One region of the Pediococcus acidilactici genome, then DNA from elsewhere that is predicted to be linked to it. Evidence: predicted binding sites of a transcription regulator. Region 1 holds the regulator's gene; each other region holds the start of a gene.
The links. Region 1 encodes NrdR, which represses ribonucleotide reductase genes. Its sites were predicted from a motif close to ACACNATATATNGTGT; they were not measured.
Positions count from the first base shown of each region.

Region 2: a site for NrdR is predicted at 1,501-1,516, ahead of I6H64_RS05775 (deoxynucleoside kinase). Genes of this name have one in related genera too.
Region 3: a site for NrdR is predicted at 1,919-1,934, ahead of nrdD (anaerobic ribonucleoside-triphosphate reductase). Genes of this name have one in related genera too.

Region 1 covers NZ_CP066046.1:961,185-964,402, forward strand. Annotated here, with positions in the region: gene dnaI (primosomal protein DnaI) at 1-57, opposite strand, end outside; gene I6H64_RS04845 (replication initiation and membrane attachment family protein) at 61-1,449, opposite strand; gene nrdR (transcriptional regulator NrdR) at 1,449-1,925, opposite strand; gene coaE (dephospho-CoA kinase) at 1,927-2,547, opposite strand; gene mutM (bifunctional DNA-formamidopyrimidine glycosylase/DNA-(apurinic or apyrimidinic site) lyase) at 2,540-3,218, opposite strand, start outside.
Region 2 covers NZ_CP066046.1:1,157,233-1,160,450, forward strand. Annotated here, with positions in the region: gene I6H64_RS05770 (Cof-type HAD-IIB family hydrolase) at 186-1,004, opposite strand; gene I6H64_RS05775 (deoxynucleoside kinase) at 1,584-2,243, shown strand; gene I6H64_RS05780 (amidase family protein) at 2,480-3,218, shown strand, end outside.
Region 3 covers NZ_CP066046.1:1,278,280-1,281,497, reverse strand. Annotated here, with positions in the region: gene I6H64_RS06445 (ABC transporter permease) at 1-757, opposite strand, end outside; gene I6H64_RS06440 (ABC transporter ATP-binding protein) at 759-1,652, opposite strand; gene nrdD (anaerobic ribonucleoside-triphosphate reductase) at 2,141-3,218, shown strand, end outside.

The sequences.
Region 1 (3,218 bases):
TTGGTCGAGTTTCCGTTTATTCATCAATCCCTCAATTGCTTCGCGAATATTTTCCATTTGTTACTCCTCCTTTCGCCGTTCACGTAATTTTTTCAATTTTGCATTAATTTCTGCAGTAGTCGGCACCGCTTGAGAATCATTAGCATTGTTAGTTGCAGTTTTAGTATCTTTTTTGGCCCAATCTGGTAGGGTTTCGCGCTGAACGACCGGCTTACGTCTTCCATACGACTTGGTAGCTTGTTTTTGCTTTTTAGCCTGGCGTTCACGCACAAATTCTAACGCCTTTTGCGGAGTTTTTACGCCATTTTTAATCCACTCGTTGGCGATTGCCTCAACTAAATTTTTATTCAGCGTCGCCCGGCCCTGATCAACCAAGACATAGAAAATCAAAAAATTAACGACGCTAACCGGCAGTTGACCCGTTTCCACTATGCCGGTAATTACCCGTTTTTCCGCCGTGGTGGTAAAGCCCCCGGTTTCTTGCTTAATCTGATCAATAAAGTCTACCGGAGCCAATGCATACGTTGACTTAATCACCGTTTGCTCCTCGGCCGTGAGCCCTTCTAAATTGAGCTTTGTAGGCGAAGTTGGCATAGCCGCTGAACTAGCCGTTTTCTTCGCGCCTTGCTGATTAGCATTGGCGTATTTTTGAGCGATCCGAGTCTTCAAAGTTCGGCTATCAATCCGATTATCTTGAAAATTAGTGGCCGACTTAATCAGTTCCGCCATTTCACTTTCCGTAATTCCGTAAATAGTTTGTTCCACCATAATGAGGTGGCGGTTTTCTTCTAGGCTTTGACGATCCACAAAGCTAGTGCTAAGCATTTGAGTAAGTAAGTTAAAGTCAAAATTATTATTGAGCGTTTCTGAATCCGTTTGTGGCTCGTCCAGCTGAATTTGCTTTTGCACGGCAGAGATTGGCCTTGGTTTGTCGACCACGCTGCTGCCAATTTGGAAATAGTCGCCTAAATTTTTAGAGACATCATAAAAATCGGCGTGCTCAACCTGGCGTTTAATTAACCGCCGACTTAACCGTTCAAATTCATTTTCACCAACCGCACCAAGCAACAATGCGCTTAGCGTGTCGTCTTTGAAAAAGGTAATCGGGTCAGCTGGCGCTTGCAAAACGTACAAAAATAACGCCCGATTATCAACTTGTTTACGAAAAGTTTTTAGCAAACCCAAGGCTTCTAACCGGCCTCGCGCTTCCATAATAGCTGGTAAATCAATTCCCAGCCAATTCAGTAATATTGTATGGGTAAACTGTTCATTTAAAACCGTCGCTTCTTCATTTAGTTCCCAAAGCGTCATTGCTAAACTGTACGCATCCGAAGATAATAACGGACGATACAGCGCCGTTAATGCCCGACTTTCGTAGTCGGTCATTTGTCGATCAGTATTCACAATAAACGAGTCGTTTGGTGCTAAGTTACCCATTGGTTCCGTCATTACTTATGATCCTTTTCTTCTTCATCTTTTTTGACCATATCCTGGAGTTCATTCAAGAAAACGTTCATGTCCTTAAATTGCCGGTATACGCTGGCAAACCGAATATAAGCGATCTCATCTAAATCAACAAGAATATTCATTACGTATTCTCCAATCACTTGACTAGAAACTTCGCTTTCTCCCAATGAACGAATTTTATTTTCAACCTTGTCCACAATATCAGTCATTTGTTCCATTTTTACCGGTCGCTTTTCTGCTGCCCGGACAATCCCTTTAAGAATCTTATCGCGATCAAATTCTTCTCGCGAACCGTTTTTCTTAATCACTAATAACGGGGTGGCTTCCACCCGTTCAAAAGTTGTAAAACGAAAACCACAATCTTCACATTCACGCCGACGACGAATTACGCGGCCTTCATCAGTTGGTCGACTATCTACTACTCTCGAGCCATTATTACCACAATGTGGGCATTTCATATTATTTCACCTCGCCGGTCTTTCCGGATGTCTGGAGTAAATTTTGTTTAACAAGCCATTCTATCACTTGTTTTTGGGTGGCTTCAATACTACCACTACTATCGATGGTTACATCCGCTTTTTTTTGTTTAATTTCAATCGGCATCTGAGCGTCAATTCGTTTTTGAGCATCCTCACTAGTCAAATGATCCCGTTCCATCAGTCGGCGGAGCTGTTCTGCTGGAGTTGTTGAAACCACCATAATGCAATCGACTAAAGTCTCGTATCCTTGTTCGAACAAAACTGGGGCATCTAAAACGACCACGGACTCCGTCGTAAAACTTTTTAACTGGCGGATGATCTCTTGGCGAATTACGGGTTGGACAATTTTATTTAACTCCCCTAGTTTTTTTGACTCCCCAAAAACTATTTTACCTAATTGCTTACGGTCAACTTGTTTTTGTTCATTTAAAATTGGGGTCCCAAATGCCTTAACTAATTGTACCTTAACCGCTTTAAATTCCAAAACTGCGTGGGCAATTTCGTCAGCGTCCACAATTGGAATTCCTTTATCTCTCAAAAAATTACTAATGGTGGACTTTCCCATCGCAATTCCACCTGTTAGTCCAAGGATCTTAGTCATTTTCTGGCGTTAAAACTTGGCAATGCGGGCAAAAATGAGTACTGCGCTGAGCTACCTTAATTTGTTCGATGGGAGTTTGGCAGCGTGGACACGGTAATCCTTGGCGATGGTAAACGTGCAGCTGGTTTTGGAAACTGCCGGCATGCCCAGTAGCATCCAAATAAGAAAACACGGTGGTTCCCTTTGCCGCAATGGCTTCGTTTAATTCGGCAAAAATACTTTCCCGTAATAATTTAATTTCGGCATCGGTAAGTGAATTAGACCGGCGCTGCGGATGAATTTTACTTAGCCATAAAACTTCATCTGCGTAAATATTGCCCAATCCCGCAATTAACGACTGGTCTAGAAGAAAGCTTTTCATCACCCGTTTACGACTTCGAAGAGCCTTCGTAAGGTAGTCTACCGTCAGCGTTTCTGGCGTTGGTTCGGGTCCGATCGTCTTCAATCCCCCGACTTGCATTTCTTGCCCCGTGGGGGTTAAAACCATTCGACCAAATTTTCGGGTATCGTTATAGCGTAAATCCTGTCCATCATCTAATTCAAAAATAACGTGGTCGTGTTTGTTGTAAGGTTGGTCGCGGTCTACCACCGCGTACTTTCCTTCCATCCGGAGGTGGGAAACCATTGAAAGCTGATTACTGAAATCAAAAATCAAGTACTTTCCTCGCCGG
Region 2 (3,218 bases), 200 kb from region 1:
GTTGTTTACCATCGGTTAGATGCTTGGAAAAGTATTGTACATACCAGGATAAAATTATCCCGACAATCACAATGATAATTAATTTGTTCGTTTGGCTCAAATCAGATAACCAAGTTAAGACCATGATTATCGTTGACAGAATCAACAAAATCAAAGAAGTTCGATAATACGTTTTTTTCGGCATTTTAATCCCCCAAAATAAATTGATGAATGGCTTCCGCAACTCCGCTAGTGAAATCACCTTGGGTAACGTGCTTAGCCACCCGGCGAGCATCCGCAGTAGCATTCGCCACCACAACTGGCAAACCTACCTGGCTTAGCATGGCGATGTCGTTGTTATTATCCCCTAAAGCCATGATTTCATCTTTTTGAATTCCTAACCGTTTTGCTAATGCTAAGGTAGCCTTTCCCTTGTCTACGCCCCCAAGGTTAAATTCTGTATATCGATTTGAAGAAAAGGTGGCGTTCAAATCAAAGTCTACCTGGCCTAACACTTCCTTACGGATTGCTTCCCGCTTTTTTGGATCGTGGTTCATAGTAATAATTTTAACGATGGGTTGGCCCGCCAACGGTTCTAACGTTTTGTACGGGTACTCCTCAACCTTAACGCCTCGCCCGGTCATGTACGCAGTATCCTCAGGATCGGGATTGTATACGTAAACGTGGTTCAAAGTGTAAATGTGGGTAGCGTAGTCTAACCGTTGTTTGACCACGTCAAAAATTTGAGTTGCCTGAGTTGCCGACAATGCGTTAACTTGAAGTACTCGGCAATCTTTATTTTCCACAATCGCTCCGCCATTATAAGAAATTACGTATTCGTCCGGTTGATCGCGCAATCCCAATTGCTCTAGTAATGGCTGAACTGATTGAAATCCGCGTCCCGTGTTAGGCACAAATTTTACTCCTAATGCAGTAGCTTTTTTGATTGCTTGAATATTAACCTCTGAAACGCCAGTGGGGCCCACTAACGTTTCGTCTAAATCACTAACGACTAATTTTATCATAGTTTATCCTTCAATCCATTCGTTTACTTTAGACGCATAAGCATCTAAATAATATTATTTTTGGTTTTGTAGTGCCGCCTTGTCAGCTAATTTTAGTCGGCAGATCTAAGTTAGCTGAGTTGTTTGAGTTTGGCTCTTGAATGCTTAGCCTAAACGGGCTCCTGAACCCAATCTCTTCCGGCTAACCTAATTACGTGATCAATTGCCAAGAGCGCGATTAATCCAGGTTCTATGCCACCTAGTCAAAACGGGCAAAAAGCCTTAGCCTTCTCCGGTTAACCAAGCATGAAGACGAATCTCAAACCCAGATTCATCTTCATGCTCAGTTAATCCTCAAAGACTGCCCAAGGCTTTTCGCCCTCTCCATCATATCCCACCTTGGTAGCGCTTTTCAAACCTTTCTTTAATGGTCGACGGGGTTTATTTTTTACCCGGATCAAAACCAGCAAGCAGTTTTTTTATCAAAATTCAAGGTTGTTTTGCCCCGAAATTCTTTATACAATATGTTGTGGCTATCTGGAAATTTAGGAATATTTAGTACTAGATTTCGGCGGCAAAAAACAAAAAGAGGGGCATTTTATGGTGATAATTACAGCAGGAATGATCGGCGTTGGTAAGACTACTTTGACGGGAAAAATTGCTGAATATTACGGGACACAGGCTTTTTATGAACCGGTTGGCGATAATCCAGTTTTACCGCTCTATTATTCAGACCCAAAAAGTTACGGATTTCTACTCCAAATTTACTTTTTGAACAAACGTTTTCAAATGATTAAGAAGGCGTTGGCTGATGACAATAACGTCTTGGATCGCTCAATTTACGAAGACGCCTTGTTTACTCGCGAAAATAACAAGGAAGGTAACATTACCGACACTGAATTCGAAGTCTACATGAACCTTCTTGATAACATGATGAACGAGTTGCAAGAGCTCCCTAAAAAAGCACCCGATTTAATGGTCTACGCAGAAACCGACTTTGACACCATCCTCTACCGGATCCGTAAGCGCGGTCGTGACTACGAACAATTCGACAATAATCCAGAATTAGAGTCTTACTACTACAAAATGTGGTCAGCTTATAAAGAATGGTATGAAGAATACGATGCAAGTCCTAAGATGAAGATTGATTTACAAAAATATGATTTATCAAACGACGACAACACCAAAATCATTCTTAGTCAAATCGACCGTAAACTAAAAGAAATCCGGGTTGAGGAACCTGTTCATAAGGCAATTTAGTTTAAGTAACCATCTTAATGTATACCATTATTACGTAAAACATTTTATTCAGTTACTAACCAAATTTCCATCAAAAGCTAGAAAGGCATCTAAACTAATTTAGAGCGCTTTTCTAGCTTTTATTTTTACTTCCAAGCATGTGAAATAATTCCTATACCATTTCGCAATCACTTATTGTAAACGCTACCAAATGTGCTTATAATTTAATTGTACTAAAAATCAAAGGAGGAATCACCATGTCTAAACCACGCACCCGCTGGTACACTACCGTTAGCATAGTCGTTATGTTTCTGTTTTCCCTCACCGTCACTTCGGCCAAGGCCCAATCCAACCCCGCCGATCTAGACGGTCAATCTGCCACCACCATTACCAAACAACTCAAAAATCACCAATACGATGAGCAAGCGTTAATGCAGTATACATATCAAAAAATTAACCAGCAAAATCCCAGTCTCAACAACGTCATTTACCAAAATCCTTCCGACGCACTAAAACAACTGCAGTCCCTACAAAAAACTGATCGGCAACAGCCTTTTTACGGCGTCCCGCTTTTAATCAAGGGGTTGGGACAAGCATATCAAGGTTATCCCAACACCGATGGACTGCCTTTCTTAAAAAAGGAAACTTATCCCACCACCAAAGTATTCGTCAAAAAATTGCAAAAAATGGGTTTCGTGATCCTTGGAGAAACTAACTATCCAGAAATGGGCTTAATTAACATCACCAATTCTAATTTAAACGGGGTCGCCCACAACCCATGGAATTTACTATTTAATACCGGCGGTTCTTCCGGTGGTGCAACGGCAAGCGTAGCCGCTAACGAAGTTCCGATTGCGACTGGAAACGATGCCGGTGGCTCTCTACGAATTCCAGCTTCCTGGTCGGGTGTAATTGGTTTGAAACCCACTCAAGGATTGATCGTTGGTGACTCAACCACTCCTTCAGTCGTTAACTTCGCGGACACTCGGGATATCA
Region 3 (3,218 bases), 320 kb from region 1:
CAGTTAATGGTCCGTTTATATTAATGCGAACGCCCATGCTTTTTTCAAAAATGTGTCGAGCCTGAACACTGTTAAAGGTTTGGCTTAAAGGCTTTTTCATCAGCAGGTTACGAAATAAAGCTGCGTTATAAATTGCGGGAATTAGGTTAATGAAGCGTTGTGCTGAATCAGGTAACATTCCGCTTGGTAAATAGACTCCCGCGAGAAAGCCACTCATGGTTCCGATGATGGTCCCTAACCGTCCTAAGGTCTCAATGCGCGTGACAAAGCTGAGAATAAATTGAGAAAAGGCGGTCCAAACTAAGCTGCTTAAGATAATCAGTAAGAATAACGGGACTAATTGTTCAAAGGGAAAACGCAGTTGGTCAGTTATCGAAAAATAAGTGTACATGATTGCTAGCATACCGAATTGCATCACGATGCTGATGGTAATTGCACTAATTATATAACTAAACTGAATCTTAAAGTAGGCAACCGGGGTGATTAAAAAATCTGCCAAAGTTTTCGTTCCACGGTCAATGATCATTTGCGAAAATGCCGTGAGGGTGGTTGTAATGGTGGTGACGGTTAGGATTCCCCCAATCACCCAAGGATCAAGAAGTAAATTATAATTTTTAAGCATAAGGGCGCTATCAATGTTATCCCTTAAAAAGACAGTGTAGAGGACAAACGCGATTAACGCACCAAGGAGTGAAAAAAATATGGTGCTTGGACTGCTGAAGAAAAGGTATAAGTTTCGTTTAGTTAGTGACCACATTTTAATTAACTTCCTTTCCGGTGAGTGCGAGGAAAATATCGTTCATGTTGCCTTGCCGACATTCAAAAGCGGTTAGTAAGGCACGGTACTGGCCAACGATCTGGAGGATTTCGTCAATACTAGCAACGTGTAATTCAAAACCGGTAGCAACGTTTGAAAATGAACTGTTATTTTTCAATAGAGCTTGTTGTAAAGCAAGACGATTATTCGGAATTAAGGTCAGTGAGTATTGCGCGTACTGAAGCTTTAAATTAGTGACAGTATCGTCAGCGATGATTTGTCCGCGATCAATTACGTATACGTAATCAGCTTGTTCCGTTTCCTCTAAGTAATGGGTGGTTAAAATCACGGTCATTTTGGTGGTCTGTTGAAGCTTATGAATGGCTTGCCAAATGGTATTGCGAGTCTGAATGTCCAATCCAGTTGACGGTTCATCCAAGAACAAAACTTCCGGTTGGTTTACTAGGGCGCGAACGATGTCGACTCGCCGACGCTGCCCGCCTGAAAGGGTGCCGTAGGGTTGTTTTAAAAGATTATTTAAGTGGAAATGTTTAAACAAGAATTGGAGCCAGCTCGAAGAGGTTTGGGAATACATATTTGCCCGACTTCGAATATTTTGCCGAACGGACATTTTTTTATCCAGTAGGCTATTTTGAAAAACTACGCCAATCTTTTTTCGGTAGTCGGAGTCTGCGGGATGCAACCCCGCCAATTCAATGGAACCACTGGTTGGTGAAATTAAACCAATTAACATATTGATTGTGGTTGTTTTTCCAGCACCATTGGGTCCAAGAAAAGCGACGAATTCTCCAGCCTTAATTTTTAAGTCAATTTGGTTTACGGCAATTTGGTGGGGATATTTTTTAGTTAGATTTTTAACGATTAGTGTGTTCATAAAGTCATCTCCTTTGGTTGGAATTAGTATAAAGGAGCTAGTAAAGGTTTGTATGGGGACAAGGGACAAGTGGTTTAGTATTCGGGGTAAGTGGTTAATATGGAAAAACAAACTGATTCTTGGCGCGCACTTTAGCATTAATTAAGTTCAGTAAAACAAAATATTTTTAGCCGGTAGTAATGAGAAATCAATCAAATCTAAAAACCTGGTCCGCAACTAAACTGCGATGACCAGGTTTTTGATTGTTATTTTAAAATGCGTTACATACACCATATATAGTGGTTGATCGTTCGTTAAGCACATACATCTTGTGTTTTCAACCTTTATCTTTTTGCAAAATCGGAGTAATCTATGATGTGAAGAGAAACCAATCAAGCCAGTTTCGAATATCAAACAGCTTTAAATAAACAGAAAATAATAACGCTGTTTATTATAGCGAGAATTGAACGAGATTGGAATAAAAAATTAGAAAAGGACGGGTGGTTAAAATGATCAATTCGCAAGCAATCGCAACCGACGCTTGGACTGAATTACGTCAAAAACAAGTAGTTAAAGCAGATGGGGAAAGGATGCAATTTTATCCCTATAAAATCGCGCTAGTGGTTGATCAATTAACCACGGACGATGTTGAACGGCAAAATATTACGCAAGCAATTTTAGAACAGTTAACGCAAATGGCGTCGCCGCTAACGGTAGAACAAATTCGGGCAGTCTTCAAAGCGATCCTCCATGATTATCAACGGGACGACTTGTGGGAAAAATATGCTGAATATCGGCAAGCCGATGAAGCCAAGTGGCAGGCCGCGATTGACCCGCAAAATAAATTAAGCCAGTTATTTGATGGAAGGGATACGGTAGTTCACGAAAATGCTAATAAGGACAGTAATATTTTCAGCACCCGTCGGGACTTAACGGCCGGAATGGTCGGCAAATCATTTGGATTAACGATGATGCCACAGACCGTAGCAAAGGCTCACTTGCGCGGCGATATTCATTTTCATGACTTGGACTATTCACCGCTAACTTCAATGACCAACTGCTGCTTGATTGACTTCAAGAGTATGCTAGCGAATGGTTTTAAGATTGGAAACGCGGAAGTAGAGTCGCCTAAGTCGATTCAAACTGCAACCGCCCAAATGTCGCAGATTATTGCGAACGTCGCATCGAGCCAATACGGAGGGTGTTCGTCAGACCGGACGGATGAAATGTTGGCGCCTTACGCAAAATTAAATTACGAAAAGCACTTGAAGGAAGCCGAAAAATGGGTGCTCCCCGAACAACGGGAGGCCTTTGCTAAGGAAAAAACCAAGAAAGATATTTACGACGCAATGCAAGCGTTAGAGTACGAAGTTAACACGCTGTTTTCATCCAACGGACAAACGCCGTTTACCACGGTGGGATTTGGTCTGGGAACTTCGTGGATCGAACGGGAAATTCAAAAGGCAATTTTAAAAGTTCGCATTAAGGGACTCGGTAAGCAGCACCGGACCGCAATTTTCCCGAAGTTGGTCTTTTCAATTAAGCGCGGAATAAATTTAAATCCGGAAGATCCCAACTACGATATCA